2 linked regions of the Simiduia agarivorans SA1 = DSM 21679 genome follow. The protein of the gene in region 1 interacts with the protein of each later gene in a pairwise test. Links are inferred from orthologs where the notes say so. Each region holds a gene or a part of one and is shown in the gene's direction. Other genes may lie near its edges. The genes, in order: gyrB and gyrA.

Region 1 (3,384 bases):
GATTTGAGAATACGCTTGAACAGGGCGCCTGCAGAAGAGTTTCTTTCTCGTGGTCAGCAAAAAATACTGGCCTGTGCACTAAAAATCAGCGCTGGCCAGGTATTTCAGCAGACGACACACAGAACCTGTGTATACCTGTTGGATGATCTGCCAGCGGAACTAGATGAAGAACATAGGCAACTGCTTGCGCAGTGGCTGTTAGCGTTGGATGCCCAGATATTTGTGACCGGCATAGACCCTGGGCAATTGACGGGCGCCTGGCAGGCCTTGGGCGTTTCCTTCGACTTGTTCCACGTGGAACAAGGTGTGATAAGCAAATTAGAACAAAATAATGGTTGATTTGGAGTGACCTGAATGTCCGAACAGAAGAACTATGATTCGTCCAGTATTAAGGTCCTGAAAGGCCTGGATGCCGTTCGTAAGCGTCCTGGCATGTATATCGGCGACACGGACGATGGCACCGGCTTGCACCATATGGTGTTCGAGGTGGTGGATAACTCCATTGATGAAGCGCTGGCAGGCTACTGCTCCGAAATCCGCGTCGTCATTCACCCTAACGAATCCATTTCTGTATCCGATAATGGCCGTGGTATCCCTACTGAAATGCACGAGGAAGGCGTTTCAGCAGCGGAAGTGATCATGACCGTGTTGCATGCTGGCGGCAAGTTCGATGACAACACCTATAAGGTGTCTGGCGGACTTCACGGTGTGGGTGTTTCGGTAGTAAATGCCTTGTCCGAAGAGCTGAAACTGACCATTCGCCGTGGTGGAAAGATCCATGAGCAGATCTACCATCATGGCGTGCCACAGGGCCCATTGACGGTGGTTGGCGACGCGGCGACTACCGGTACGCAGGTTTACTTCAAGCCATCGGCGAACACCTTCACCAACATAGAATTCCATTACGATTACCTGGCCAAACGTCTGCGTGAACTGTCTTTCCTGAATTCAGGCGTGCGTATCGTACTGAAAGACGAGCGCACCGGTAAGGAAGAGGTCTACGAGTATGCGGGCGGTCTGCATGCTTTTGTGGAATACCTGAACGTCAATAAGACGTCTATTAATAAAACCATGCATTTCAATACCCAGCGCGAAGATGGTATAGGCGTTGAGGTGGCACTCCAGTGGAACGACAGCTTCCAGGAGAATATTTATTGCTATACCAATAATATCCCTCAGCGGGATGGCGGTACTCACCTGGCAGGCTTCCGCGCTGCACTGACGCGCGGCCTGAATACCTATATCGAGAAGGAAGGTCTGGGCAAAAATGCCAAGGTTGCCACCACCGGTGACGACGCCCGCGAAGGTTTAACCGCGATCATTTCAGTCAAGGTACCGGATCCGAAGTTCTCCTCACAAACCAAAGACAAATTGGTTTCCTCTGAGGTGAAAACCGCCGTGGAGCAGGAGATGGGCCAGGCATTTACGGACTACTTGTTAGAAAACCCCGGTGATGCCAAAGCCGTGGTGACCAAGATGATCGAAGCGGCCCGTGCCCGTGAGGCGGCCCGTAAAGCCCGTGAAATGACCCGCCGTAAAGGTGCGCTGGATATTGCCGGTTTGCCCGGTAAGCTGGCAGATTGTCAGGAAAAAGACCCGGCATTATCTGAAATCTACCTGGTGGAGGGTGATTCCGCCGGTGGATCCGCCAAGCAGGGCAGGGACCGCCGCACGCAGGCTATTTTGCCTTTGAAAGGTAAAATCCTGAACGTTGAAAAGGCCCGGTTCGACAAAATGCTCTCGTCTGCAGAGGTGGGCACCCTGATCACGGCGCTTGGCTGTGGCATTGGCAAGGAAGAATTTAACCCGGAAAAGCTGCGTTACCATTCCATTATTATCATGACGGATGCGGACGTGGATGGTTCCCATATCCGGACCCTGTTATTGACCTTTTTCTTCCGTCAAATGCGTGAGCTGGTGGAACGTGGGCACATTTTCATTGCCCAACCGCCGCTGTATAAGATCAGCAAGGGCAAGCAGGAACAGTACCTGAAGGACGATGAAGCACTTACCGCCTATCTCACGCAAGCGGCCCTTGAAAATGCCTCTTTGCATGTAAATGCCGAAGCGCCTGGTATTTCAGGCGAAGCGCTGGGTGCTCTGGTGGAAGAATACCGTCGCGTCATGCGCATGATTGATCGCCTGTCGCGGGTATACCCGGCAGAAGTACTCGAATCGCTGGTATACCTGCAAGGCATTGATACGGCGACATTAACGGATGAAGGCTCGGTAGCCGCCTGGTGTGACCAGCTCAATGCCCGACTCGCGAATGTGGCTACCGGCACGCACCGTTTCCAGGTCAAAGCACTGGAAAACGGCGAACGCCATATTTATGAACCCTGTATCGAAGTGATCGCCCATGGTGTGCCAACTGACTACACCCTTGGTCAGGATTTTCTGGGTGGGCGCGAGTACGCTGCTATGGTTGCTCTGGGTGACAAGCTCAATGGATTGCTGGAGCCTACCGGTTTCATCAAGCGTGGCGAACGTACCTTTGCCACCCAAAGCTTCAAGGCAGCCCTGGAATGGCTGATGGGCGAATCCCGTCGTGGATACAACATTCAGCGCTACAAAGGCCTGGGTGAAATGAACCCTGGTCAATTGTGGGAAACCACCATGGATCCGGAAAGCCGTCGCATGCTGCGGGTTACCATCGAAGATGCGGTGGCTGCTGACCAGATCTTTACCTGTTTGATGGGGGATCAGGTAGAACCCCGGCGTGATTTCATTGAGACCAACGCCCTGAGCGTGGAAAATCTGGATGTGTAAAAACATCCGGTAATAAAAAAGGCGGTCTAAAGACCGCCTTTTTTATTACCTACAATGCTTAACCGGCAATGCGATGCAGTTCTTGTTCGATCCACTGACGGGCTTGTTCTGTGACCTGTTTGCTGTTGTTTCCCTCGGTCTGAAGGCTTGGACCAATACTCAATACCACATGCCCTGGGCGCTTTTTCCACTGACGGGTGGGCCAAACGGTGCCGGCGTTGTGTGCAACCGGTACGATGGGCACGCCGGCCGCGCAGGCAATATCGGCGCCGGAGCGGGCAAAGCTGCCCAACTCACCGGGTGCTTTGCGTGTGCCCTCAGGGAAGATCAACACATGATTACCGCTGGCGAGGCGGGCCTGCCCTTGCTCCTTCACCGCTTTTAAGGCTTCTCTGGGGTTGCTGCGATCAATCGCGATGGGTTCCATGGCCCTCAATCCCCAACCGAATACCGGGATGTTTAACAACTCCCGTTTCAGTACCGTTGAAGCCGGGCTGAACAAGTACTGCAATGCCAGGGTTTCCCAGGCTGACTGGTGGTTGGACAACACCACGCTCGGACCGCTGGGAAGGTTTTCCCGACCGCGGATTTCATAGGTCGCTCCGCAGGTGATTT
Region 2 (3,474 bases), 2.2 Mb from region 1 along the record:
AGAGATCACCAGAGCGCAGTCACTGAGTACGCGACCCTCTGGTGCCGCCGGTGCTATCCACTTCGCATTGATCACCAGATCGACGGTTTGTTTGCCTGAATTCATGGAATTTCTCACCCTCTATTCTGGTTGCTTTTTGACCAGTTCGTGTGCCGCTCGGGCTCCGGTCGGGCAGTATACCTAGGATGTTCGCTCAGCATCAGGGGCAGTGCCTATGTAATTGAATTTATGGTAGTATCCGGCGATTGTGCGGGCTGTAAAGCCGCGCCTGACTCTGCCAGCGCAGAGGTGCTCGAAAAACCACCTTTGCAGCCTACTTTTTGAGCTGCGCGGGGTTGCAGGGCTAAGACCAACAAGCAAAGGATAAAGAGCCTCCATGGGTGAAATAGCGAAAGAAATATCACCAGTCAATATCGAAGACGAACTCAAGCAGTCATACCTCGACTATGCCATGAGCGTCATCGTTGGCCGTGCACTGCCCGATGTGCGCGATGGCCTTAAACCTGTGCACCGGCGCGTGCTGTTCGCTATGAGCGAGCTCAATAACGATTGGAACAAACCTTACAAGAAGTCGGCCCGTGTTGTCGGTGACGTGATCGGTAAATACCATCCTCACGGCGACTCTGCTGTGTACGATACGATTGTGCGGATGGCTCAACCATTCAGTCTGCGTTACATGCTGGTAGACGGCCAGGGTAACTTCGGTTCCATTGACGGCGATTCCGCAGCCGCCATGCGATACACCGAAATCCGCATGGCCAAAATTGCCCACGATTTACTGGCTGATCTCGATAAAGAGACGGTTGATTACGTCCCTAACTACGACGGTACCGAGCAAATACCCGCGGTACTGCCCACACGCATTCCGAATCTGTTGGTCAATGGCTCTTCCGGTATTGCGGTGGGTATGGCGACCAATATCCCGCCCCACAACCTGACCGAGGTGGTCAAGGGCTGTCTGGCGTTGATTGACAATGCCGATATCACCATCGACGAGCTGATGGAGTACATTCCGGGGCCGGATTTCCCCACGGCGGCCATCATTAACGGCCGTGCGGGTATTATCGAAGCCTATAAAACCGGACGTGGTCGTATTTATATCCGCGCCCGCGCGGAAGTGGAAGTGGATGCAAAAACCAGCCGCGAGCGCATTGTCATTTCAGAAATTCCCTATCAGGTGAACAAAGCCCGCCTGATTGAAAAGATCGCGGAACTGGTAAAAGAAAAGAAAATCGAAGGCATCAGTGAGCTGCGCGACGAGTCCGACAAAGACGGTTTGCGCGTGGTGATTGAACTGAAGCGGGGTGAGGTGGGCGACGTTATTCTCAATAACCTCTACGCTCAGACCCAGCTGGAAAACGTTTTCGGTATCAATATCGTCGCCTTGGTTGACGGTCAGCCGCGCATCCTGAACCTGAAAGAGATGCTCGAGTATTTTGTTCGCCACCGGCGCGAAGTGGTGACCCGGCGTACGGTCTATCTGCTGCGTAAAGCGCGCGAGCGCGGCCATATTCTGGAAGGCCTGGCGGTGGCCATCGCCAACATTGATCCTGTGATCGAGCTGATCAAGGCTTCTGCGACACCGGCGGATGCAAAAGATGCCTTGCTCGCCCGTGGCTGGGAGTCTGGCACCATCAGTCAGTTCCTCGAGCGAGCGGGCAGCGATGCTTGTCGCCCGGACGGTTTACCGGAACAGTTCGGCATGCGCGACGGTCGTTATTATCTGTCGCCCGAGCAGGCTCAGGCCATTCTGGAATTGCGCCTGCACCGCCTCACCGGCATGGAGCACGACAAGCTGTTGGCGGAGTATCAGGAAAAACTCAACCAGATCGCTGAATACCTGGAAATTCTCGGGTCTTCCGTCCGCTTGATGGAAGTGATTCGCGGCGAATTAGAACAGGTACTGGTGGATTTTGGTGATGAGCGCCGGTCGGAAATCGTCACGTCACGTCGCGACCTGACCATTGAGGATCTGATCACAGAAGAAGATCGTGTGGTAACCATCTCCCACGGTGGCTACGCAAAAAGTCAGCCGCTGACCGACTACCAGGCGCAGCGCCGGGGCGGGCAGGGCAAGTCTGCCACTGCCGTAAAAGACGAAGATTTCGTTGAGCATTTGTTGATTGCCAATACCCACACCACCATATTGCTGTTTACCAATGCCGGTAAGGTGTACTGGTTAAAAGTCTATGAAATTCCATTGGCGGGTCGCCAGTCACGTGGTCGTCCAGTGGTTAACTTGCTGCCACTGGCTGAAGGTGAGCGGGTGACATCGATTCTGCCTGTTGATGAATACGACGACGATCATTTTATCTTCATGGCCACGGCTAACGGCACAGTCAAGAAAACGGCGTTAACCCAATTCTCCCGTCCCCGCAGTGTCGGTCTGAAAGCGATTGAGCTCGATGAAGGGGATCAGTTGGTAGAGACGGCCATTACCGATGGTAAGCAAACCATTATCCTGTTTGCTTCTACTGGCAAAGCCGCTCGTTTTGCCGAAGACGATGTACGTTCGATGGGCCGCGTTTCCCGCGGTGTGCGCGGCATCCGTATGCCCGAAGGTGCAACCGTAGTGGGTATGGTTGTGCCGCAAGAGAATGGCTACGTGTTGACTGTCAGTGAAAATGGCTACGGTAAGCGTACTCAGGTAGATGAGTTCCCGACCAAGGGGCGTGGTTCGCAAGGCGTGATCGCAATGGCAAGTTCTGAGCGCAATGGCGCGCTGGTCGGCGCTGTTCAGGTCATGGACGGTGAAGAAATTATGCTCATTTCCGATTTGGGCACGCTGGTGCGCACGCGGGTTGATGAGGTGTCGGTACTGAGCCGGAACACCCAGGGTGTTCGCCTGATTAAAGTCAAAGACGGCGAACAATTGGTAGGAGTCGAGCGCATTGCGGAGTCTGAAGAAGACGAACCGGAAGAAGGCGGCGAAGAGTAAGCCCGTTAAAATAAAGAACATTTGTATGAGTCACGATCCACAATCGGAAACGAAACAGAATCTGATCGCGCTGCGCGACCGGATAGACACTATCGATGAACAAATCGGCGAGTTGATCAGCGAGCGCGCCCGCTGTGCCCAGGAAGTTGCTGAGGTCAAAAAAGCCGCTGGCGAGCCGCAGGTGACGTTTTACCGGCCAGAGCGCGAGGCGCAAGTGTTGCGGCGTGCCATGGAGCGCAATAAAGGTCCGCTTAACGATGAGGAAATGGCGCGGCTTTTCCGGGAGATAATGTCTGCCTGCTTGGCCCTGGAAGAGCCCATCAAAGTGGCGTTCCTCGGCCCGGAGGGCACGTTCACTCAACAAGCGGCAATCAAGCACTTTGGCCATAGTGCGGTTACCCGCCCGATGTCGGCCATCGATGAGGTGTTCCGAGAAGTGGAGGCGGGTGCCGTAAACTACGGCGTCGTTCCCGTTGAAAACTCCAGTGAAGGTGTTGTCACCCACACCCTGGACAATTTCATCGGCTCCAATCTGA

What was found.
Region 2: the proteins of gyrB (region 1) and gyrA interact in binary tests that used the Escherichia coli proteins (3 or more experiments, as listed by UniProt). The link is inferred for Simiduia agarivorans SA1 = DSM 21679 from one-to-one orthologs.

What each region holds. Positions count from the first base shown.
Region 1 is NC_018868.3:2,741,994-2,745,377, reverse strand. What follows is about bases 1-3,061. They hold gyrB (DNA topoisomerase (ATP-hydrolyzing) subunit B), read left to right. Parts: upstream 1-354; coding sequence 355-2,769; downstream 2,770-3,061. Other genes in these bases: M5M_RS12190 (lysophospholipid acyltransferase family protein), read right to left, coding at 2,828-3,061; recF (DNA replication/repair protein RecF), read left to right, coding at 1-339. Also shown: more of M5M_RS12190, read right to left, coding at 3,062-3,384. UniProt on the Escherichia coli protein: DNA gyrase negatively supercoils closed circular double-stranded DNA in an ATP-dependent manner to maintain chromosomes in an underwound state.
Region 2 is NC_018868.3:558,131-561,604, forward strand. What follows is about bases 7-3,157. They hold gyrA (DNA gyrase subunit A), read left to right. Parts: upstream 7-376; coding sequence 377-2,938; downstream 2,939-3,157. Other genes in these bases: M5M_RS02510 (TRZ/ATZ family hydrolase), read right to left, coding at 7-105; pheA (prephenate dehydratase), read left to right, coding at 2,964-3,157. Also shown: more of M5M_RS02510, read right to left, coding at 1-6; more of pheA, read left to right, coding at 3,158-3,474. UniProt on the Escherichia coli protein: A type II topoisomerase that negatively supercoils closed circular double-stranded (ds) DNA in an ATP-dependent manner to maintain chromosomes in an underwound state.